Regions from separate parts of the Caulobacter sp. GW822-FHT01G02 genome, predicted to be linked through region 2. Evidence: riboswitches for the same ligand, from Rfam matches in the RefSeq annotation. Region 2 holds a riboswitch; each other region holds the start of a gene.
The links. A riboswitch is a leader RNA that binds a small molecule or an ion and turns the genes downstream of it on or off. The one in region 2 is predicted to bind glycine.

Region 1: it holds a riboswitch for glycine, as region 2 does, so the genes downstream of both, AC1RNC_RS21030 (TonB-dependent receptor) here and AC1RNC_RS25075 (TonB-dependent receptor domain-containing protein) in region 2, are expected to answer to the same signal.
Region 3: it holds a riboswitch for glycine, as region 2 does, so the genes downstream of both, gcvT (glycine cleavage system aminomethyltransferase GcvT) here and AC1RNC_RS25075 (TonB-dependent receptor domain-containing protein) in region 2, are expected to answer to the same signal.

What each region holds. Positions count from the first base shown of each region.
Region 1 is NZ_JBXAON010000007.1:286,807-294,559, forward strand. It holds gene AC1RNC_RS21020 (S41 family peptidase) at 1-1,018, shown strand, start outside; gene AC1RNC_RS21025 (dipeptidase) at 1,085-2,305, opposite strand; gene AC1RNC_RS21030 (TonB-dependent receptor) at 2,363-4,753, opposite strand; glycine riboswitch at 5,037-5,151, opposite strand; gene AC1RNC_RS21035 (divergent polysaccharide deacetylase family protein) at 5,443-6,624, shown strand; gene AC1RNC_RS21040 (RNA pyrophosphohydrolase) at 6,647-7,135, shown strand; gene AC1RNC_RS21045 (alpha/beta hydrolase) at 7,159-7,753, shown strand, end outside.
Region 2 is NZ_JBXAON010000012.1:65,559-73,311, forward strand. It holds gene AC1RNC_RS25070 (S9 family peptidase) at 1-1,788, opposite strand, end outside; gene AC1RNC_RS25075 (TonB-dependent receptor domain-containing protein) at 1,873-4,587, opposite strand; glycine riboswitch at 4,718-4,809, opposite strand; glycine riboswitch at 4,813-4,901, opposite strand; gene AC1RNC_RS25080 (ABC transporter substrate-binding protein) at 5,167-6,201, opposite strand; gene AC1RNC_RS25085 (response regulator transcription factor) at 6,290-6,958, shown strand; gene AC1RNC_RS25090 (sensor histidine kinase) at 6,955-7,753, shown strand, end outside.
Region 3 is NZ_JBXAON010000007.1:207,147-214,899, forward strand. It holds gene gcvPA (aminomethyl-transferring glycine dehydrogenase subunit GcvPA) at 1-742, opposite strand, end outside; gene gcvH (glycine cleavage system protein GcvH) at 813-1,178, opposite strand; gene gcvT (glycine cleavage system aminomethyltransferase GcvT) at 1,194-2,306, opposite strand; glycine riboswitch at 2,471-2,561, opposite strand; gene AC1RNC_RS20555 (zinc-dependent metalloprotease) at 2,752-5,250, opposite strand; gene argS (arginine--tRNA ligase) at 5,333-7,135, opposite strand; gene AC1RNC_RS20565 (Tat pathway signal sequence domain protein) at 7,132-7,753, opposite strand, start outside.

The DNA of each region.
Region 1 (7,753 bases), on a different contig from region 2:
CGCCGGCGTCCAGGCCGGTGACTACATCACCGCCGTCAACGGCCAGAGCGTGCTGGGCCTGACCGTCAACGAGGCGGTCAAGCAGATGCGCGGCCAGCCCGGCGAGGCGGTCACCCTGACCATCGCCCGCGACAAGACCGATCCGTTCGACGTCAAGCTGGTCCGCGAGGTGATCAAACCCAAGGCCGCCATCGCCCGCATGGAAGGCGACTATGGCTACGTCCGCCTGCCCGGTTTCAACGAGAAGGCCACCGACGCCCTGGTCGCCTCGATCAATGATCTGAAGGCCAAGAACCCGAAGATGAAGGGCCTGATCCTCGATCTCCGGAACAATCCGGGCGGCCTGCTGGACCAGGCGGTCGGCGTGGCCGACGTGTTCCTGGACGGCGGCGAGGTGGTCAGCCAGCGCGGCCGCGATCCGCGCAACATCCAGCGCTACAACGCCCGCCCGGGCGACCTGCTGAACGGCATGAAGATGGTCGTGCTGATCAATCAGGGCTCGGCCTCGGCCGCTGAGATCGTCGCCGGCGCCCTGCAGGACCGTCACCGCGCTGAACTGGTCGGCCTGACCAGCTTCGGCAAGGGTTCGGTGCAGACGGTGATCCCGCTGCGCGGCGGGGCCGACGGCGCCCTGAAGCTGACCACGGCCAAGTACTTCACGCCGTCGGGCCGCTCGATCCAGAAGACCGGCATCGCCCCGGACCTCGAGGTCGCCCAGACCCGTGACCAGGCCCAGGACATCGCCAACCGCGTCTGGTTCAGCGAGGCCAGCTTCAAGAACGCGCTGAACGCCGACGAGGGCAAGAGCCGCGTGGGCGTCCACACCCCGGCCGAAGCCCCGCCGACCGCCTTCGACGACAAGAAGGGCGACTTCCAGCTGCAGCGCGCCATCGCCGTGCTGAACGCCGGCGGCGTCGCCAATACGCCGAAGCTGCCCAAGCCGGCGGCCAAGGTCGCCGAGGTCACCGCCAAGGCGGCCGCCGCGGCGAGCGGCAAGCCGGTCAGCGAGAACAAATAGGGCTTCGCCTGCCTCGATCCGATCAGCGCCGCTCCGGGCAACCGGGGCGGCGCTTTTCGTTCGACCTTAAGCCGCCTTGGCCGCCTCGGCCGCGCGCAGCAGGCGCAGGACGTTGCCGCCCCAGATCTTGGCCAAGTCGTCGCGGGTGTAGCCCTCGGCCAGCAGGCGCTCGCTGATCTTCCAGTAGTCCGAGGCGTCGTTCAGACCGGTCACCCCGCCGCCGCCGTCGAAGTCGATGCCGATCCCGACGTGGTCGACGCCGGCCACCTTCAGCGCGTGGTTCAGGTGGTTCATGAAGTCCTCGAAGGTCGCCTTCGGAACGGGGTACTTGGCGTCGATCGCCTTCATCTCGGCCATGAAGCCCGCGCGTTCGGCCTCGGTCATCTTGGCCCGCGCGCCCGCCTTGGCCCGCAGCGCCGCCATGGCCGCGTCGCGCTCGGCGTTCTTGGGCGTCTCGATCAGATAGCTGGAATAGGCGTCGACCTGGATGACGCCGCCGCTGGCCGCCAGGGCCTTGATGCGGGCGTCGTCGACATTGCGCGGATGGTTGAACACCGCCTTGCAGCCCGAGTGGGTCAGGATCACCGGCGTCTTGGACAGGGTGATCAGCTGGTCCAGCACCTCGTCGGACGAGTGCGAGCCGTCCAGCACCACGCCCAGGCGGTTGGCCTCGGCGACGAACTGTTTGCCCAGCGGCGACAGGCCATGCCACTCGGGCGTGTCCGTCGAGCTGTCGGCCATGTCGTTGTTCTTGAAGTGGGCCAGGCCCGAGATCCGCACGCCCAGCGCGTAGAAGGTCGACAGCAGGGTGACGTCGCCATCCATCGGATAGCTGTTCTCGACGCTGACGAAGACCACGCGCTTGCCCTGGGCGGCGATGCGCTCGGCGTCGTCGGCCTTCAGGGCCAGGGCGAACTTGTCGCCGTGCTTGGCGACCATTTCGTGGATCTCGACGCCGCGGATGATCGCCGCGTCGCGGGCGGCGCGCGTGGCCTCGGGCGTGCGTGGCCCCTGGTTGGTGAAGATGGCGAAGAAGCCGCCGTCCAGCCCGCCCTCGACCATGCGCGGATAGTCGATCTGCGAGCCGTCCTTGTCGGCCGAATGGCGATCGAGAATGTCCCAGCCCGGCCGGCCGAAATTGGCGGGGGTGTCCAGGTGGGTGTCGAGGGTCAGCAGGCCCTCGTGCAGCTTGCGCGCGGCGGCCGGATCGGCGGCCCAGGCCGTCATGGGCGCGGCGCCGGCGACCAGGGCCAGGGCGGCGGTCGTGGCGAGGAGGAAACGGGTCATGAGTACGCTCGAAAAGGGTCCGGCCGGCCTTTGCAGAGGCCGACCGGAGGGCGGGGACTAGAAGTCGGCGGAGATCGTGAACTGGATCGTGCGCGGCGGGGCCGGACGGAAGCTGGCCGGCGTGTTAACCGTGGTGTTGATCGTGCCCAGATAGTCCTTGTCGAACAGGTTATCGATGTTGACCCGCGCCTTGACCTGGCTGAACGGCCCGGCCGCGAAGCCGTCGCCGATATCGATATAGGCGTTGACGATGGTGTAGCCGCCGACCTTCTCGCTGTTGACGAAGTTGGTGAAGCGGCTCTCCAGGTGGCGGGCCGAGACGTTCATCAGCAGGCCATCGAACGGCTCCAGCGTCACGCCGCCCTGGAACACCCAGTCGGGGAAGTCCGGCACCTTCTTGCCGGCGACGGCCAGGGTGACCGGCGCGGCCGTGGTGCTGGCGCGGTAGTTCAGGACGTCATCCTGGAACTTGGCGTCGTTGTACGAGACGTTGGCGTTGAAATAGGCCTTGCCGGCGAAGATCTCCGGCTTCCACTGGCCGCTGAACTCGACGCCCTTGGCCTTCACCGCCCCGACGTTCTGGTAGAAGGTCTCGGTCGTGCCGCCGCCGCCGGGCACCAGCGAGGCGAAGGCCTGCAGGCGGTTCTTGAACTCGGTCTGGTAGGCCACGATCGAGGCGTTGAACGTCTTGTGGTTGGCGCGGTAGCCCAGCTCCCAGTTGGTCGAGGTCTCGGGATCGGGGCCGGCGACGGTCGGGCTGGCGGCCGAGAAGATGTCGTCGGCGCCGCGCGGCAGGGCCATGTTCTCGGAGTACGAGGCGAAGATCTGGTCGCGGCCGGTCACGCTGTAGACCGCGCCGACCTGGGGCAGGAAGCTGTCCTTCCAGTTGTCCTTCAGGATCGGGTGTCGGCCGTTGATGTAGTCCAACGGATTGCGATAGCCGGCGATCTTGTAGTCGATGTCGGTGGCCTTGAAGCCCAGCTCCAGCTTCAGCTTGGCGTCCAGCAGGGTGACGGTGTCCTTGACGAAGAACTGCTTGGTCTCGCGCAGCGACTTGTAGTCGCGCTGGGCGTGGACCCGCTCGTTGAACAGCGGCTTGCCGTCGGGATTGCCGTTCTCGACGTTGTAGCGGTTCTGGGTGCGGTGATAGTCGTCGTTCTCCAGCCAGAGGCCGGCCTCGATCTTGTTGAAGCCGAGGCGCCAGGCGACCTTGGCGGTGACGCCCTTGCGGATGCCGTCGATGCCGGAGAGGCCGTACTGGATGCCGCGCGGGGCGACGATGCCGGCCACCTTGCCGACCTCGGCGTCATAGCTGGACTTAGAGGTCGAATAGGCCTCGGGCGAGACGCCGTAGCCGCCCTTGTCCTCGTAATAGGCCGTGGTGGTCAGGTCGAAGTTGTCGGTGATCGGCGTGTTCAGCGTCAGGCCGTACAGGTGGTCCTTCCGCTTGTTGACCGCGAACTTGTAGTACTGGGCGTAGTTGGCGTTGGAGTACGGCACCCCCGCCACGGCTTCCGGCAGGCTGCCCGTCGGGATCGACAGCGGCGTACCGAACGGGACCGAGGTCGGCACCGCGCCCAGATAGGCGAAATAGCGCCCCTGGCGGCCGAACACGTCGCCCGCCGTCCCGGCGTACTGAGCCTTGGTGATCGACGGGCTGTCATAGTCGAAATAGTCGTTGTGGACGGTCTGGAAGCTGATGTCGCCGCCGTTGGGCAGGTCGTACTTCAGCTTGCCCTCATAGTGCTTGCGATCGATCGTGCCCGGGCCGCGCCACAGGTCGCCCTTGATCCAAGAACCGCTGACATAGCCCGACAGCGGACCCACCTTGCCCGACTCCAGGCGCAGGAAGGTGCGGCGCAGGTCGTCGCTGCCGAAGGTCTGGCTGATCGCGCCGCCCATCTCCTCCGACGGGGCCTGGGTGAAGTAGTCGACGATGGGTCCCAGCGAGGCATAGCTGGGCAGGGCGACGTCGCCGGCCCCGGCCGAGGCGGTCACCCGCAGCAGGTTCTCGTTGTCGACATAGCGATAGATCGGGCTGCCGCCGAACTGGTCGCTGCGGCCCATCGGGATGCCGTCCAGCAGGAAGCCGATCTGCTGGAAGTTGAAGGCCCGCACCGAGACCGAGTTGCCGAACTCGTACATGCCCAGGGCGTCGTTGGCCTGGACGTTGAAGCCCGGCAGGCTCTCCAGCATCTTCAGGCCGGTGATCCCCGCCGGCGCGGACAACAGAGCCTCGCGGGTGATCGAAACGGTGGCCGTGGCGTGGTCGGTGCCGATGGCGACGCTGGCTTCCGACAGGCGCTTGCCGGTCACCACGACGGTTTCCAGTTCGGCCGCCTTGTCGGCTTCCTGGGCCAGGACCGGCGTGGCGCTTCCCAGAACCGAGGCGGCGAGCAGCAGCGCCCTAAGACGAACGGCGGCGTGTGCAGGTATGCGAGTGGTCATGACTATCCCCGATCATTTTGACCAGGGCAACGTCATCAACGCCTCATCGCAGGTAAACTAAGAATTTCTCGGATCGCATCCACATAATCACAAAGTGGAAACGTTACGCATCCATGTTCGATTTATGAACACTTCGAATATATTCATTTTATATACCTAACAGATATCTCACGAAAGTCGCACACGACGATCGCGTTCATTACGTTTCGCTATATCGATATGGAAATGCCTAGATCTGCATTGGCGCACGCGTGGGTCTGAGCGGGCCGGGACGGCTCGCCTTCGCACCCCCGCTGTCCTTGGGCCTGAGAGATTCAGCGCCCCGTCTCCGATGGACGGGCGGTCGCCTTGCTCCTTCGGCGAGGGCGTTACGCGCCCTGCTTTCCAGCGTTCAACATCTCGCGCGGTCCTTCTGCTTGAGCGTTTCCGGGGCGGTTTCGCCTTCAGCGCCGGGCCGGGGCCCGATCTCTCCCGCGAGAGGACTCCAGGGAAGGAGCCGGGGCCGCGCCCGTCAACCGATCAGACCGCCCGCAACCGCACTCAGCGTTCAACGCCTGCGGCGATTGCAGAAAACGCCAATTTCAGCGGCGCCCGCGTCGCCGCGCCGCGGCCAGAAGGTCATCAGAACGCCATACGGCCATACCTCGTTAACCATATATTCGAAGCTTGCCCGCTAGCCTTAAGAGGTCATGGCCGTATCCTTTTCGCGTAAGCCCGCCTATGCCGCCGCCGCGCCCGCTCCGGGCGGGTCCGGTGACCTGCGCGCCAAGCTGATGGCCGCGGTCAGCAATCCCTTCATCGGCGCCAGCGGCGCGGCCTGCCTGTTCCTGGCCTCGCTGGCGACGCTGGTTCTGATCACCAGCGACCCGCACGCCGGCTCGCCGGTGATTCGCCTGGAGCTGACCAAGATCGGCGCCACCAAGAACGCGCCGGAGGGCTGGCGCGAGGGCTTGGGCGGCGAGGATCCGCACGGGGCCGAACTGGCGCCCGGCCAGTTGGACCTGTCGGCCAATCCCTTCGCCCCGGTGAAGCCCGAAGAGGGCAAGGCGCCGGCCGCCGAGGGCCTGCAGAACCTGCCGCCGATCCAGCAGGGCCCGGGCCTGGCCCAGGCCCCGATCGCCGGCCTGACCGCGCCGGGCCCCGGCGGCGGCCCTCTGCCGATCATCGGCGCCGACGGCCGCACCGCGGCCGAGGCCTATGCTCGCCCCTTCACGCCCAACGGCCGCCCCAAGGTGTCGATGGTCATCGGAGGGCTCGGCCTCAACGCCCAGACCACCCGCGCGGCGATCGAGACCTTGCCGGGCGAGATCACCCTGTCCTTCGCGCCCTATGCCGAGGGCCTGCAGGGCTGGATCGACCTGGCCCGCGCCCATGGCCACGAGGTGCTGCTCGAGACCCCGATGGAGCCGGCCGACTATCCGGCCAACGATCCGGGTCCCTACACCCTGATCGCCGCCAACAGGCCCGAAGACACCGTGCGCAAGCTGGAATGGCTGATGTCGCGCGCCACCGGCTATTTCGGCCTGTCGAACTATCTGGGCGCCCGCTTCGTCGACAACGACCAGGCGATGGCCACCTTCAACGGCGTGCTCAAGTCGCGGGGCCTGGCCTTCGTCGACGACGGCCTGGCCGCCCGCCGCGCCGGCCCGATCCCGCGCGCCTCGGCCGACCGCGTGATCGACGACGAGCTCTCGGCCGGCGCCATCGACACCCAGCTCAAGGCCCTGGAGACCGGCGCCGCCGGTCGCGGACAGGCGCTGGGCTCGGGCTTCGCCTATCCGGTGACGATCAACCAGGTGCGTATCTGGGCCGCCGGCCTGCAGGCGCGCGGCATGCAGCTGGCCCCGGCGTCAGCCCTGGCGCACCGCTAGAACTCGTGGAAAAAGGCTCGGCATGACCGAGCTCGACCATCCCAAGCACCGACCGAACGTCGGCGTCGTCCTGTTCCATCCGGACGGCCGCGTCTGGCTGGGTCGCCGCCACAAACAGCCCCCGCCCTACAACTGGCAGTTCCCGCAAGGCGGTGTCGACGAAGGCGAGGACCTGGAGGCCGCCGCCCGGCGCGAGCTGGCCGAGGAGACCGGCGTCAGCTCCGTCGAACTTCTGGGCCGCACCGAAGGCTGGATCACGTACGACTTTCCGCCCGAGGTGCTGGCCAACGAGAAGCGCTCGCGCGGCTGGCTGGGGCAGAAACAGGTCTGGTTCGCCTATCGCTTCATCGGCGACGAGGCCGAGATCGATCTGGAAGCGGACGCGCACGTCGAGTTCGACGCCTGGAAATGGGGCAGGCTCGACGAAGCACCCGAACTGATCGTACCCTTCAAGCGCGGGGTCTACGAAGCTGTGGTCGCCGCGTTCCAGGAGTTCGCGCGCGGCGGCTGATCTCCCGCGCTGGGGAGTATCGAATGGCGAATACGGTCCTGCTGATTCACGGCTATGGCTGCGCGGGGGACGTCTGGGGTCCCGTCGCCGCGCGGCTGAAGGCCGAAGGCTATCGCGTGGAGGCGCCGACCATCCGATCGGCGGTGCGCACGGTCGAAGGTCCGCGCGCGGGTCTGGTCGGCCTCTCTCTGGCCGACTATGTCGCCGAGATGAGCGCCCTGGCCCAGACCCTGGCCAAGGAGACCGGCAAGAAGCCGCTGGTCTTCGGCCATTCGATGGGCGGGCTGATCGCCCAGAAGGTCGCCGAGGCCGGCCACGCGTCGGCGCTGGTGCTGTTCGCCCCGGCCTCGCCGGCCGATGCGCGCGGCAAGCCCAAGCTCTCTCCGGTCTTCACCTTCCTGAACATGGCCCTCCGATCCAAACCCGAGACCCGGGCGGGCAAGATGTGGAAGACCGGCTTCAAGTTCGGCGTCATGAACGCCGTGCCGGCCGAGCGTCACGACGCGCTCTACGCGACGATGGTCTATGACAGCGGCCAGGCGCTGGCCGACCTGGCCTGGCCGCACAAGGACGTCCACAAGACGGCCTACGTCGACGAAGCCAAGGTGACCGTGCCGA
Region 2 (7,753 bases):
CGGCACGCGCGGGTCGGTCCCGCCCGTGGCCACCAGCAGCGGCGTGGTGATCTTGTCGACGCTGGTCAGCGGCGAGATCTTCATCAACTGCTCGCGCTGCTTGGGATCGCGCTCGTCGCCGTACTCAACCCGGCGCAGGTCGCGGCGATAGGCCTGGGTGTTCTCCAGGAAGGTGACGAAGTTGGAAATCGCCACGTAGCAGTTGGCGCCCTTGAGGCGCGGGCTGTAGTGCGTGGCCGAGGCGTAGCACATGTAGCCGCCGTACGAGACGCCGTTGACGGCGAAGCGGCTGGCGTCCAGGGCCGGGTTCTTCTCCAGCGTATCGAGGAAGGCGCCGATGTCCTTCACCGAGTCCTCGCGCTTGAACGGGCCGTTGTCGAGATTGACGAACCGCGCGCCATAGCCAGTGGAGCCGCGTACGTTCGGGAAGAACAGCGCGATGCCCAGTTCGTTCAGCAGATAGTTGTTCCCACCCAGGAAGTCGGGCCGGGTCTGGCCTTCCGGACCGCCGTGGATGTCGACGATCAGCGGGCGCTTGCCGGGGAACTTGGCCGGGTCGGGCTGATAGAGGAAGCCCGAGACCTTCTCGCCGTCGAAGCTGGCGACTTCGACCAGCTTGGGCTCGACGTTCAGGCTGGGGTCCAGGCCGCCGGTCTCGCTGTGGGTCCACTGGGTGACGGCCAGGGTCTTGGGATCGATCGAGAAGGCGTCGCCCGGCACCTTCGCCGAGGCCATGCTGAGACCGATCTCGCCCCACGGCGCGATGTCGATCGCCGCGCCGATGCTGTAGGGGATCACGCCGGCCGGCAGGCCCGTCACCGGGCGCACCGCGCCGGTGGCCAGGTCCAGCACCCGCACGCGCGACACGCCGGCCTCGTTGATGGCGTAGACCGCGAACGAACCATCGGGCGAGACGGCGAAGTCGCTGACGTCCCAGCGCGGCTCCTTGGAGACCGGGACGAAGCCGCCCTTGCCGTCCAGCTTGCCGAGGCGCTGGAAGTCGGAGCCCTTGTTCGAGGTCAGCCAGACCGAGCCGTCGTGGGCGTATTTCGGATCGACGTACGAGACCTTGGCCTTGGGATCGGTCAGGGGCTTCATCTTGCCGCTGGCCAGGTCCAGTTCGTAGACCATGGCCTCGTTGACCGACATGCGGTTCAGCACCAGCGCCTTGGCGCCGTCCGCCGAGAAGTCGGCGACGTTCCAGCCGCCGCCGGTGACCTGGGCGACCAGGCGGTCGGTCTTGGGGTCCTTCGGGTCGACGACATAGAGGTCCATGTCCGCGCCGTTGCGGCGCGACGAGGCGTAGCCGACGAGCTTGCCCTCCGGCGACCAGGCGCCGAACCAGTTGCGGCTCTTGCCGTCGGTGATCAGGCGCGGACGGCCGGCCTCCAGCACGTAGAGCTGATAGAACTCGTCGCCGCCCTTGTCCTTCTGGATCACCAGCGTCCCGCCCTTGGGCGACAGGGCCGCGGCCAGGATCGGCTCGTTCTCGAAGCTGATCTGGCGGCGGTCGCCCTCGGGCTTGGCCACGACGTGGACCTGATCGGAACCGCCGAAGCGGGTCTTGATCAGCATCGAGCGGTCGGCGGTGTTCCAGCCCAGGAAGTTGGCGTGGCGCGCCTGCAGATACGGCGCGGCGGCCGCGACCAGCTCTTGCGGAATGGCCGGCGCGCCGTCGACGACGATGGCGGCGGGCGGCGCGACGGTCTGGGCCGCCAAAGGCGTGGCCAGCGGAGTCGCGACGGCGGCGGCCAAAAGGGCCAGCGCCAAGGCTTGACGAGAGATCATCTGGAGAATGCCTCTGAAGAAAGGGGGAGCGCCGCCGGCGGGGGGAGCTAGGGGAAGCAACCGGCGGCGCGATGTCGGGCGGGCTTAGAAACGCATCCGCGCGCCGACGGTCACATAGCGACCGATCACGTCGTAGTAGGGCGAGTACAGCGACGAGACGGGCGGGTCCTTGTCGAAGAGATTGGTCGCGTTGGCGTAGAGCTCGACCTCATGGCCCATGACCTCGGGCAGCTTCGCCTGAACGCCCAGGTCGACATAGGTGTAGGCCTTGATGTGGCCGTTCACGAGGTCGACCGTTCGGTTGTACGTGCCCGGCGAGATGTAGCGCGCCCGCAGGTTGGCGCTGAACACCTTGCCCGACCAGTCGAGCGCCGCGGTCATCCGGCTCTTGGGCGTGCCCAGGCCGAACGAATAGCCTTGCGACTTGACGTACTCGATCTTGCTGACGCCGTCGTTGGTGGTCAGGCTGTTGACCCAGGTCATCAGCCAGCGGGCGCGGATGCGGCCGGGCGCGTCGGGGATCAGGCGGTCGAGATTGGTCGCGTACGAGATCTCGGCGTCGACGCCGTCGGTCTTGTAGTTGGCCAGGTTGACATAGGTAGAGACGATCCGCGAGATCCCGCCGGTGGCGTCGCGGGTGACCCGCGAACACATGTCGGCATTGCCGTTGGCGCAACGCGTGACGATGTCCTGCGCCGAGACCGTGGTGATCACGTTGTCGATGTCGATGTCGAAATAGTCGACCGAGATGTTGAAGCCCGGCAGGGCCGGCGGCGAATAGACGAAGCCGGTCGTGAAGGTCTTGGCCGTTTCAGGCGTCAGGTTCGCATTGCCGCCGCCATTGGTCAGCACGTAGACGCTGGAATTGGTCTTCGGGTCGACGATGGTGTTGTAGCCGGTCGTGCTGGTGGTGAAGAGTTCGGTCAGGTTGGCCGAGCGGATATCGCGCGACTTGGTGATCCGCCCCCGGAAGCCCGGGAAGAACTCGTTGGTGGCGCCCAGCTTCCACGACCAGATCGAGCCGGTCGTGTTGTAGTCGGACACCCGCGCGGCGGCGTTGACTTCCAGCTTGTTGAAGACGGGCACGTCGCGGACGACCGGCACCAGCACTTCGGCGAAGGCTTCCTTGACGCTGTAGTCGCCGGCCATGGCCGAGAAGCTGAAGGTGGTGAAGGCCTTGGCCGCGTCCAGGGCGCCGACCGTGCGATTGACCGACTCCTTGCGGGCCTCCGCGCCGACGGCGACCGAGACCGGGCCGGCCGGCAGGCTGAAGGGCTCGCCGCGCAGGCTGAAGCCGCCGACGTCCAGCTTGCTGGTCTCGCGCTGGCTGGGCGTGCCGGTCACATAATCCAGCGCCGCCTTCGAGGGCGCGCCCTGGCCGAACAGGTTGATCGGCACGCAGTTGGTCGAGGCGTTGGTCAGGGCGACCCGGCAGATCGGCTGGCCGGTGGTCGGGCTGATCACCGAGTCGACGGCGTTGGCGTAGTTCTGGGTCAGGAAGAACCCAGGGGTGTCGATATTGTTCTCGTTCTCGCCGTGGCTGTAGTAGGCGCTCCAGCGCCAGCCGTCGCCGAACGCGCCGTCGAACGCGATAGTCCCCTGGGTCGAAACGCGCTCGAAGTCGATCGTCGGATAGGCCTCGGTGTTGAAGCGGCCCATGGTGAACGAGGTCTGTCCCGCCGCCGCCAGGGCCGACTTCACCGCCGTCGGCAGATAGGCGTTGTCCGACTTGATCGTCAGGTTGCCGCGGTTGTGGTCCCCGAACCAGATGTAGTTGTTCCACATCCGCGAGCGGCGCAGCTCGGCCGTCATCTTGATCTTGTCGGTCAGGTCGTAGGTGACGCTGGCCATGGCGGCGTAGCGCTTCTGCGGCGTGACGAGGGGCGAGAGGTCGTCGTTCGAAGGGCCTTCGCCGCCGACCGAGTTGGTGCCGATCACCGTGCCGGCGTTGAAGGTGCGCAGGCTGCCGTCGGGATTGAAGGCCTGGCCCTTCAGCACGCCCGACATGATCAGGCCGCCGTAGGCCGCGTTCGAGAAGCCGACGTCCGGGGCCAGCACGAAGCGGCCCGCGCCGTTCGAGACCGTGGCCCAGCGGCCGATGTTCGGCCGGCTGTTCTTCGGGATGACGCCGTCGTTGTCGATGTATTCGCCGCCGATCACGAAGTGGCCGCGGCCGTCGGCGAAGCTCTTGCCCGCCGCCGCCTCGAGGCGGACCTGCTTGGCGTCATGGTACGAGGACTCGCCCGCCTCCACGCCCAGCTTCAGGCCGGTGAACGTGCGGTCGATGCTGATGTTGACCACGCCGGCCACGGCGCCGGAGCCCCAGGCGGCCGAAGCGCCGCCGGTCACGACGTCGACGCCCTTGGTCAGGACGCTAGGGATCAGGTTCAGGTCATTGTCGCCCGAGAAGCGGCGGCCATCCAGCAGCACCAGGGTGCGGCTGATGCCGAGGCCGCGCAGGTCGACCGGCGCGTTGCCCGCGCCCGTGTTGGTGCCGGTGGTCTGGGCCGACGTCGTGGCGCGGAACTGCGGCAGGTCGTTCAGGGCCGCGGCGATGTTCGGGCGGGCGCCGACGCTCAAGTCCTGGGCGGTGACCCGCACCGTCGGGGTGGGCGCCTCGAAGCCGGCGCGGTCGATGCGCGAGGCCGTGACGATGATCTCTCCGACGCTGGTGTCGTCGGTCTTGGCGGAGCCCTGGGCGGCGTCCTGAGCGAAGGCGGCGCCGTGCAGGGCCAGGACGGCGGGAACCAGGCTGCAACCCAGCAGCAGTCCCCGGCGAGTTTGGCGTGAAATGGTCAAAGTAAGATCCCCTATGTTTCAGCAGTCGACAGTCGCTCTCTCCCGCGCGCCCGCTTGTTCGGTCGCGTCGGTCGCGTCGCTCGGGAAGACGCGCGCCTTCCCGGACTCCGCCAGGCGGTTCCTCTGCCCCCGCTGTCCCTTGGCCTGAGAGATTCAGGCGCGGTCGCGCCCTTGCTCCTTCGGCGAGGCCGCTCACTTGTGGAGCGGTCCTGCTTTCCAGCGTCCTCGTGCTCTGCGGTCCCTGTTGCCTGAGCGTTTCCGGGGCGGTTGCGCCTTCGGCGTCGGGCTGACCCGATCTCTTCCGCGAGAGCCAGGCCAGTACGACCGGCTCGCCCCATCGCGTCAAAGCGTCGAAATCCGGTACAATGTTGCCCGGCGCGCGATGAGGACGAAAGGAATCCCCCTGAGCTCAACCGGTGGGCACGACGCGCGTTCGTCCGTCGCCGCGCGATCCGCGAAGGTGACAGGTCGGTGACAGCTTGGGCTGATCGGGACCAGGGGCGAAAACCGCGAAGCTTTCGTGAACCTGGCCGGATGTGATTATTTTTTAGGCGAACTCTGGACTATATTTAAGCAGCATCAGCGATCGGCGGACGCGGCTTTCCAGCGCGCCAGCAATTCAGCGCGCCGCCCCTGGTCGAAATTGGCCAGTAGGGCGGGACCGACACGGATCGGCCGGCCGGCCGCGCCCAGCGCCGGCGCGCCGCCGGTGGGGCGGATCGGCGTCAGCCTGGCCTGGGCCAGTCGCCTCTGCCCCTCGTCCGACATCAGATAGTCCAGAAACACCCGGGCCGCCTTCGGATGCGGCGCCGAACGGGTGATGAAGGCCACGCGCGAGAGCGACAGGTGATAGTCGCTGGGCACGACATAGCCGATGTCGGCGTTGCGATGGCGCGCCCACCAGTCGGCGTAGAAGCCGTTCATGTCGTAGGCCAGATCGTGCGCGCCCGACAGGCTGGTCAGCAGCGGCGCGCCCGGGACGAACAGGCCCGGCTCCGATTTGGCCAAGGCGTCGTACAAGGGCCAGGCGTCCGGATAGGCCTGCAGGTCGCTCGACAGGTACATGAACCCGACCCCGCTCTTTTCGGGATCGTACATGGCGATCTTGCCGCGCCAGCGTTCGGGGTCGGCGCGCAGGGCCGCCAGCAAAGCGGCGTGGCTGCGCGGCACCTCCGACTCCTTCAGCGCCTTCCTGTTGTAGGCGAAGACGATCGGCTCGGCCGTCACGCCGAAGCCCTGGTCGCGCCAGACGGCCCAGGCCGGCAGGCCCTTGGCCTCCGGACTGCGATAGGTCTGGGCGTAGCCGTCGTTGATCAGCTTGACCTGGATGTCCATCGACGAACTCCAGGCCACATCGGCGACCGGCGCGCCCGCGTCCGTCTCGGCGATAAGGCGCGCCTGCATCGGTTTGGCGGCCAACTCGACGAAGCGGACCTTGATCTTGGGAAAGCGCTCGCGGAAGCCCTCGCCGATCACCTGGTGGACATCGGTGTTGAGATAGACGACGAGCTCGCCCTCGCGCTCGGCGGCGCGAATATCCCAGCCGCTGGTCGCCTGTCCGATCGACTTCGGCGCGCAGCCGGCCAGGGCCGCCGTCAAGGCCAGCGCCGCCATGATCGCCACGGGCCCGCGTCTCTTGACCTGATGAGGCAATCGGCGTCGGATGATGACCTCCCCTGCGTGTTCGGTTCCTACATCCCCGATGAAGATACTGGTTGTCGAGGATGATCCGCCTCTGCGTCGCTCCCTGACCGCGACGCTGGAGAGCGAAGGTCACGAGCCCGTCTGCGCCGAAACCGGCGAGGCCGCCCTGGCCCTGGCCCTGGCGCATGGGGCCGACTTCGACGCCGTCGTCCTGGACATCGGCCTGCCCGACATCGACGGCTTCGAGATCCTGGGCCGGCTGCGCCGCGAGGGCGTGCTGACTCCGATCGTCATGTTGACCGCGCGCGACGCGGTGCGCGATCGCATCGCCGGCCTGGACATGGGCGCGGACGACTATGTGCTCAAGCCGTTCGACCCGTTCGAGCTGGTGGCCCGGGTGCGGGCGGTGGCGCGGCGCAAGGGCGGCTACGCCACCCGGACGGCCCATGTCGGCGCCCTGGTCTGCGACTGGGAAGCTGGCGCGGCCTGGATCGGCGAGCGGCGGCTGGACCTGCGCCCGCGCGAATGGGCCGTGCTGAAGGCCCTGGCCGCGCGTCCCGGCCGGGTCGTCGAGCGCGACCGCCTGGCCGCCGACGTGTTCCCCGACGAACAGGCCCCCTCGCCCAACGCCCTGGACGTCCATGTCGGTCGACTGCGACGCAAGCTGGCGCCGGACGGCCCGCGCCTGAGTACGCTGCGGGGCGTGGGCTACCGGATCGACCCATGAAGGCCAAGCCTTGGAAGGGCGGCCGCCCCAGCCTGGTCGGCCGCCTGCTGCTGGCGCAGGTCGTCCCCCTGGCCCTGCTGGGCGCGGCGCTCGCCCTGGCCGGCGCCCTGGCCGCTCGCGCGGTCGTGGAGAAGTCTTCCGACCGGCTGCTGGCCGGATCCGTGACCTCGATCGTCGCCCAGATCGGCGTGCGGGACGGTCAGGCCCAGGTGGCCCTGCCGCCCTGGTCCCTGGCCCTGCTGGACAGTCCGGAGCGCGACGCGGTGTTCTACGCGGTGCGCCAGGGCTCGCGCCTGGTCACCGGCTATGACGACCTCCCCCGCCTGCCCGCGCCCGCGCCGAACGAGACCAGTTTCAGCTATGCGAGGATGCGCGGCTACGAGGTGCGGATCGCCCAGTCGACGGTGATGGTGCCGGGCGTGCGCGAGCCCGTCGTGGTGGCGGTGGCCCAAAGCCTCGACTCCCGTCGCGCCAGCGTGCGCGAGCTGCTGTCCACCCTGATCGGCCTGCCCGTCCTGCTGGTCGCCGTCGCCGCGGTCCTGGTCGTGCCCGCCGTCGGCTGGGGCCTGGCGCCGCTGCGCCGCCTGACGGCCGATCTTAAGAGGCGCGCCCAGGCTTCGCGCCCGGACCTCGCCCCGATCGACGCCGCCGACACGCCCGCCGAACTGTCGCCGGCCGTCGAAGCCTTCAACCACCTGATGAGCAGCCTGGAGCGCTTCACCCGCGCGCTGGAGCGCTTCTCGGCCGACGCCTCGCATCAGTTGCGGACGCCCCTGTCGGTCATCGTCGCCAACC
Region 3 (7,753 bases), on a different contig from region 2:
ACTTCAGCAGGCCGTACGAAACGGCTTCGGTCGTTACCACGATCAGCAGCGCGCCGGCCGCCTGGGCGGCCTCGGCGATCCGGGTCACGTCGGTGACCGTGCCGAACACGTTCGGGGTCTGGACGACGACGCAGGCGGTGTCGGCGTCGATGGCGGCGATCACCGCGTCCTCGGCGTCGATCGCTGGGGCCATCGCCTGGGTGCTGACGCCGGCCGCGTGGGCCAGGGTCTCGATGGTCTCGACATAGTGCGGGTGGACACCGCCCGACATCACCGCCTTGTTCCGGCGGGTGACGCGCTGGGCCATCATCACCGCCTCGGCCGCGCCGGTCGAGCCGTCATAGAGCGAGGCGTTGGCCACCTCCATCCCGGTCAGGGCCGCGACCTGGCTCTGGAATTCGAACAGCACCTGCAGCGTGCCTTGGGCGATTTCCGGCTGATAGGGCGTGTAGCTGGTCAGGAACTCCGACCGCTGGATGATGTGGTCGACCGTGGCGGGCACGTGGTGGCGATAGGCGCCGGCCCCGCAGAAGAACGGTCCCTCCCCCGCCGAGCGGTTGCGACGAGCCAGGCCGGCCATCTCGCGCTCGACCTCGATCTCGCCGGCGTGCAGCGGCAGGTCGACGGTTCCGGAACGCTGGGCCGAGGCCGGCACGTCGATGAACAGGTCGTCGATCGACTTGGCGCCGATCGCGCCGAGCATCTCGACGCGGTCTTCGGGGGTCAGGGGGAGGTAACGCATCTTTCGGTCCTTCTCCCTTCCCCCTCAATGGGGGAAGGGGCGGGGATGGGGGGTGTCTACGGCGGTGGAGCTAGAGCGTGCTCAGGAATGCTTCGTACGCGTCGCGGTCCATCAGGGCGTCGACCTCGGCCGGGTTGCTCAGCTTGATCTTGGCGAACCAGCCGCCGCTTTCCGGCAGGGCGTTGACGGTTTCCGGCGCATCGCCCAGCTCGGCATTGCCTTCGACGACCTCGCCCGACACCGGGGCGTAGACGTCGGAGGCGGCCTTGACGCTTTCGACGACGGCCAGTTGCTCGCCCTGCTTGACGACCTTGCCGGCCTCGGGCGTCTCGACGAACACCACGTCGCCCAGCTGCTCGGCGGCGTAGGCGGTGATGCCGACGGTGGCCACGTCGCCCTGGACGATGACCCATTCATGATCTTTGGTGAAACGCATTGCCTGGGCCCTTGATTAGAGTTTGCGGACGTAACGGTTGGCGACGAACGGGGTGGCGACCACTTCAGCGGCGGCGGCCTTTCCACGAACGATGACCTTGAGCTTCGTCCCCACGGCCGCATAGGCCGGCGGGGCGAAACCGATGGCGATGGGGAAGCCCAGGCTGGGGGCGAAGCCGCCGCTGGTCACATTGCCGATGACATTGCCCGCTTCGTCGGCGATCTCGGCGCCTTCGCGGGCCGGCGCGCCTTCCAGCACCTTCAGATTGACGCGGACGCGCGACAGCTCGCCGGCCAGTTCCTTGGCGATCCGGGCCGCGCCCAGATAGTCGCCAGCCTCGCGGCGCGACTTGCCGACCGCGAAGTTCAGACCGGCCTCGATTGGCGAGACCGTCTCGTCCAGGTCATGGCCGTACAGCGGCAGGCCCGCTTCCAGGCGCAGGCTGTCGCGCGCGCCCAGGCCGATCGGCTTGACGCGCTCATCGGCCAGCAGGGTGTCCCAGATGTGCTCGGCGGCGTCGGCCGGAACCGAGATCTCATAGCCGTCCTCGCCCGTATAGCCCGAGCGAGAGATGATCGCGTCGACGCCGAAGGCGGTCAGGGCCAGCGTGTCCATGAACACCATGCCGGCGGCTTCCGGAACATGAGCGGCCAGGACGGCGGCGGCCTGCGGACCTTGCAGCGCCAGCAGCGCGCGGTCCTCCAGGCGGGTCACCGTGGCCTCGCCGGCCAGGGCCTCGGCGATGATCTTGTAGTCGTTGTCCTTGCAGGCGCCGTTGACCACCACGAACAGGCCGTCGTTGTCGGGGCGCGCCGTCATCAGGTCGTCGATGATCCCGCCCTCGGCGTTCAGCAGCACGCCATAGCGTTGCTTGCCGGCCTTCAGGCCCTGGTAGTCGGCCGAGACCACCTTCTCGAAGCTCTTGGCCGGGTTCTCGCCCCGGATACGCGCCTGGCCCATGTGAGAGACGTCGAACAGACCGGCGTGCTCGCGGGTCCAGAGGTGCTCCTTCAGCACCCCGTCCTTGTACTGCACCGGCATCGAGTAGCCGGCGAACGGCACCATGCGCGCGCCAAGCGCCACGTGGGCCTCGTACAACGGGGTCTTCTTGAGGTCTTGATCGGACACTGGACAGGCTCCAAGCGGGGTCGGCGACGGGACCGGCGTCCGCCGGCAAGTCGCCCCCGCTGTCCCTTGGACCTGAGAGATTCCGGCCTCGCCCCTCTGCCGGACGGGTTTGGCCTTGCTCCTTCGGCGAGCCGCCCTTTCGGGAGGCCTCTTTCCAGCGTTCCTAAACCCGCGCGGTCCTTTTGCCTGAGCGTTTCCGGGGCGGTTGCGCCTTCGGCCTCGGGAGCGAATCCCGATGTCTCCCGCGAGGGTCTTCGGGGTGATGCGGGAGGGTCACCTCAGAGTCAAGCTGGACCGGCTTCTTTCAACTCCGATTTCCCCGGCGAATGCCGGGGCCCGGATTCATCATGAGAGTCGGACGTGCTCGCGCCCACGCGACGAGCAGAACCACTAGCGCGCTTGGCTTCGATCTGGGCCCCGGCATTCGCCGGGGAGATCGGACAACTTAGAGGTTCAAGCCTACAAACCAGTCGTCCTCGCCGATCGGCGGGCCGGGCGGGATGACGACCTTGGCCTTGCCTTCCTCGATCAGCCCGGCCAGGCGGTCGCCGCTTTCATCGGTGACGACGCCAGCCAGGGCGCGAGCCTGGGCGCGGTCGGCGGCGTCGCTTGCGGTCACGGCCTTGAGGCCCTTGCCCCAGTCGGCCAGACGCGCGCGGATCACGGCGGCCGCGGTCGGGGACAGGTCCTTGTCGCCCAAGGCGTTGGCCAGGTTGACCACCATCCTCTGGCGGACGCGACGCGCCAGCTCGGCTTGGCGGCCCGTCGCCTTGCCATCGAAGGCGGCGAAGGCCAGGGCCTTGTCCAACAGCCCCTCGACACCCGGCTGGGCCGGATCGCGGCGCTTGGCCTCCATGAGACGGTTCAGGCGCGCCGGCGCGAACAGGTCGCCCCAGACGAGGTCGGCGGCGACGTCGGCGGTCGCGGGGAGGTCGAAGACCGGCCCCTGGCCGAAGGTCTCGACATCATTGGCCTTGTCGGCGCCCTGCGACTGGCCCGAGGTCAGGACATCCAGGGTCTTGTCGGAGAGGTCCAGCGCGGCGGGCGCCAGCGTCCTCAGCAGCGCGTCGATGGCGGCGGCCTGGCGGGCGGGCGGAACGATCTTGCTGGCCTCCCGGCCATCGCCCTCGGCGGCGTAGGTGAAGTCGACGCCGCCGACCAGCTTGGCCGTCGCGTCGACCTGATAGCGGTGGAAGATATAGATCGGCACGATCACGCGGCGCAGATCGGCCACCGACCCGCCCTTGGGCAGGTTGGCCAGGCCGAAACGGTCCAGCGCGATCTTGCGCACGGCCATCAGATGGTCGAGCTCGACGACCGGATCGGAACCGTTGTCCCAGACCGCGCCGACCGGATGCGGCGTGTCCTGCCCGCGCGCATCCTCGTCGGAGACATAGCGCAGGCCGTCGGCCTGGCTCTTGTCGGCCTTGGCCTTCAGCCAGGCCTTCTCGTCGACGCCAGCCGGGGCGACGCCATACAGCCAGTCGATCACGAACTTGTCCCAGGCGCCGATCCCGCGCCCATAGGCGTCGGAGAAGTCCAGCTGGCCGCCCTTGATGGCGATCCTCGGGGCCGGATAGTCCATCACAGAGGCGCGGTCGCCATAGGTGCTGGCGGCGAAGTTGTGCTGCAGGCCGATCGAGTGGCCGATCTCGTGCGGCGACAGCTGGCGGATGCGGGCCAGCGAGATCTCGATCGGATCGTTGGGGCCGCCCTGGCCAGTGGCCGCCGCGCCTTCCAGTCCCTCGAAGATCAGCCGGTCCTGGCGGACGCGCTGCGAGCCCAGCAGCACGTCGCCCTTGATGATCTCCCCCGTGCGCGGGTCGACCACCGCGTGGCCGTAAGACCAGCCGCGCGTCTGGCGGTGGACCCAGTTGACGACGCTGTAGCGAGCGTCCAGCGGGCTGACGCCCTCGGGCAGCAGCTCGACCTTGAAGGCGTCGATGAAACCTGCGGCCTCGAAGGCCTGGTTCCACCAGCGGCCGCCCTCGATCAGCGCCGAGCGCACCGGCTCGGGCGCCGCGCGGTCAACATAGAACACGATCGGCTTCTTGACCGGCGAGCGGGCGGCGGTCGGATCGGTCTTCTCCAGCCGGAAGCGGTGGACCAGCCGATAGACCAGCGGCTCGCCCAGCGGCGCGGAATAGTCGGCCACGGTGTGGTCGATCACGCCCACGCGCGGATCGTTCTGGCGCGGCTGATAGCCCGGCTCGGGCAGGGCCACGAACGAGTGGTGCAGGGCCAGGGTCACGTTGCGCGGGTCGGGGACGATGCCGCGAACCTCCGAACCCGGATCGTCGCCGACGAAGGTCTCGACCGCCTCCAGCTCGACGTTCAGCGGGAAGACGTTCACCGCCCCCGTGTCGGCGTAGGACAGGCTGTCGTTCAGACGGAAGTCGCCCTGCTTGCCGCGCTTCAGCGTCTTGGCGACGCCTTGGGCGTCACGGGTGAGGAAGCTGGTCACATCGACCAGAAGGCCCCCGTCCGGACTTTCAGCCTCGATGGCGTTCGACCAGACGCTGGAGATCGGGAACGAGTCGGCCACCGCCTTCTGCTCGTCGACCGAACCCCGCGCGGCCGAGAAGCCCCAGTTCTCGAACTGGGCGATGACCTTGCCGCCCACGCGGCGGAAGGCGATGATCTGGGTGTCGCCCGGCGCCGAGCGGTCCAGACCCGTCGGGTTCGAGCCCAGACCCGACCGCAGATAGGTCTGGTAGATATAGCGCCCCGCGATCCCGTCCGCGCCCGGCTTGGGCAGCAGCACCAGGATCTTGCCGTCCTTCTTGTCGACGAACACCGGCAGGAGGCCGTCCTTGCGTTCGAGGCCGGCGGTGGCGTCGGCGAACTTGTTGGTTTTGGGCTTGGCCTTCTCGGCGAAGGCCGGCGCGGCGATCGCGCTGACGCAGGCGCTCGCCATCAACATGGCGACCACGGACTTGTTCATAACCCCTCCCGACACACGCAAGCGCGGCCGGGACTGTCGTGCGCCCTCGCGGCGATTGCAACCGCCGCGAGGGACTCGAACCCTACATCCGTTCCGGCGCTTCGATGCCGAGCAGGTCGAGGGCCAGCACCAATTGGCGCAGGGTGGTCTCGGCCAGGCTCAGGCGGGAGGCGCGCAGTTCCTCGGTGTCGGCGCTGACGATCGGGCAGGCCGCGTAGAACTTCGAGAACGACTGAGCCAGCTTGTAGGCGTGCTCGGCCACGAAGTTGGGGGCCTTCTTGTCATAGGCCTCCTGCAGAGCGCCCTCGAAGGCGTCCAGCAGCATGGCCAGGTCCCGCTCGGCAGGTTCGCGGATCACGATGCGACCGGCGACGGCGCCGGCCTCGGCGGCGCGGCGCAGCACGCTCTTGATCCGCACCGACTGGTACAGCAGGTACGGTCCGGTCTTGCCCTCGAAGCTGGTGAAGCGGTCGAGGTCGAAGACGTAGGAGGTGCCGCGGAAGTTCTGCAGGTCGGCGAACTTCAGGGCCGCGACGCCGACCTTGTGGGCGGTGTCCTCGAACTGCTCTTCGGTCAGCTCGGCGCCGAGGCCGGCTTCGCGCAGGCGCTCGCGGGCCTTTTCGCGGGCCATCTCGATCAGGTCGTGCAGCTTCAGGACGCCGCCGGCGCGGGTCTTGAAGGGCTTGCCGTCCGCACCGTTCATGGTGCCGAAGCCGATGTGCTCCAGCGAGCCCTCGGCGGCGTAGCCGGCCAGGTAGGCGGCGCGGAACACGGTCTCGAAATGCAGGGCCTGGCGCTGGTCCACGCAGTAGAGGATCAGGTGGGGGTCGAACGACTTGCGGCGGTCCAGGATCGTCGCCAGGTCGGTCGTGCCGTACATGGCCGAGCCTTCCGACGACACCACCAACAGCGGCGGCACGTCCTGCTTGTCGCCCTCGCGGGCCACCCGGACGATGCGGGCGCCCTGGTCGTCGACCAGCAGGCCCTTGTCCTCCAGCTGGCGGACCATCGGCTCGATCAGGTCGTTGACGTCGCTCTCGCCCTTCCAAAGGTCGAAGTCGACGCCCAGGGCGTGGAACTCGCGCTCCAGGGCCACGCGGCTGACATTGACGAAGTGACGCCACAGCAGGCGATAGCCGAAGCGGCCGTTCTGCAGCTCGGCGGTGGCCTTGCGGGCGCGCTCCTTGAACGCCGGATCTTCCTTCTGGCGCACCGAGGCGGCCGGATAGATGCGGTCGAGGTCGGCCAGGGTGATGCGGCTCTCGAACTCGGCCATCACCTTGGCCTCGTCGGCGGCGCTGAAGCCGCGCGGAGCCTCGGGAAGCTTCTGCATCAGGGCGTTGATGAACGCGTCCTCGTCCATGATGGCGCTGATCAGCAGGCCCATCTGGAAGCCCCAGTCGCCGAAGTGGGCGTCGCCCACCACGTCGTCGCCGCGGAAGCGGTACAGCCGCTTGACCGACTCGCCGATGATCGAGGCGCGCAGGTGGCCCACATGCATCGGCTTGGCGACGTTCGGGCCGGCATAGTCGACCAGCACCCGGCGCGGGCTTTCCAGCAGCTGGGCGCCGGCGCGATCGTCGGAAGCGATCTCGCGGGCGCGGGCCGACAGGGCCTCGTCGCTGACGCGCATGTTGATGAAGCCGACTCCGGCGATCTCGACCGAGGCCAGGCGCGGGTCGCCCTTGAGGATATCGACGACCTGCACGGCGATCTCGCGCGGATTGCGCTTGGCGCTCTTGGCGGCCGCGAGGGCGCCGTTGCACTGGAAATCAGCCAGGTCGGGACGGTCGGAGGCGGTGACGCGTCCGAATTCGGGAGGCAGTCCGGCGGCCTGGAAAGCGGCCGCGGCCGCCTCGCTCAGGGACCGCTTCAAATCGTTCATTGCTTGGTGGTGTTCCCTGCTTGCCCAGCTTGCTGAGCCTGTGCGGCCTGACCGGCATTGACGCGGAAGCGCTTGCCGTCGCGGTTGAAGGCGGCCATTTCCGGGGTCACGTCGAAGCCCAACAGGACCTCGAAGTTGCTGCCGCTGACCTTGTCATCGGCGCGCGGAATGGTGATCTGCTCGATCGTGTCGGTGGCGTATACGCGATCCTTGCCAGGCGCGAAGGTCACCGGCAGGTCGAAATATTCCTTGGCGATCACGGACTGGTTCCGCTCGGTGACGGCGACCCAGTAGCGATAGACGTGCTTGTCGCCCTCGGCCTGCGGGCCGCGGCCCAGCTGGAACAGGGCTTCGATGCGGATCCTGATAGGCTCGTTGGCCTTGTAGGCGCAGCCCGACGAGATGCTCTGGATCTCGCCCGTGAAGCCGGCCTGGTTGGCGGCTTCCTTGCCGTCCTTGAACTCGACATAGCGGCTGGCGTCGTACAGCACCTTCACATAGGGGCACGGGCCGGCGTTGCGCAGCTGCTGCAGCGGCGCCTTGGGCTGGTTCCACTCCTCGTCGCGCTTCTTCTTCTTCGCGGCGCCGCCGTCATCGTCGGGGCCACCGCCCTGGCCG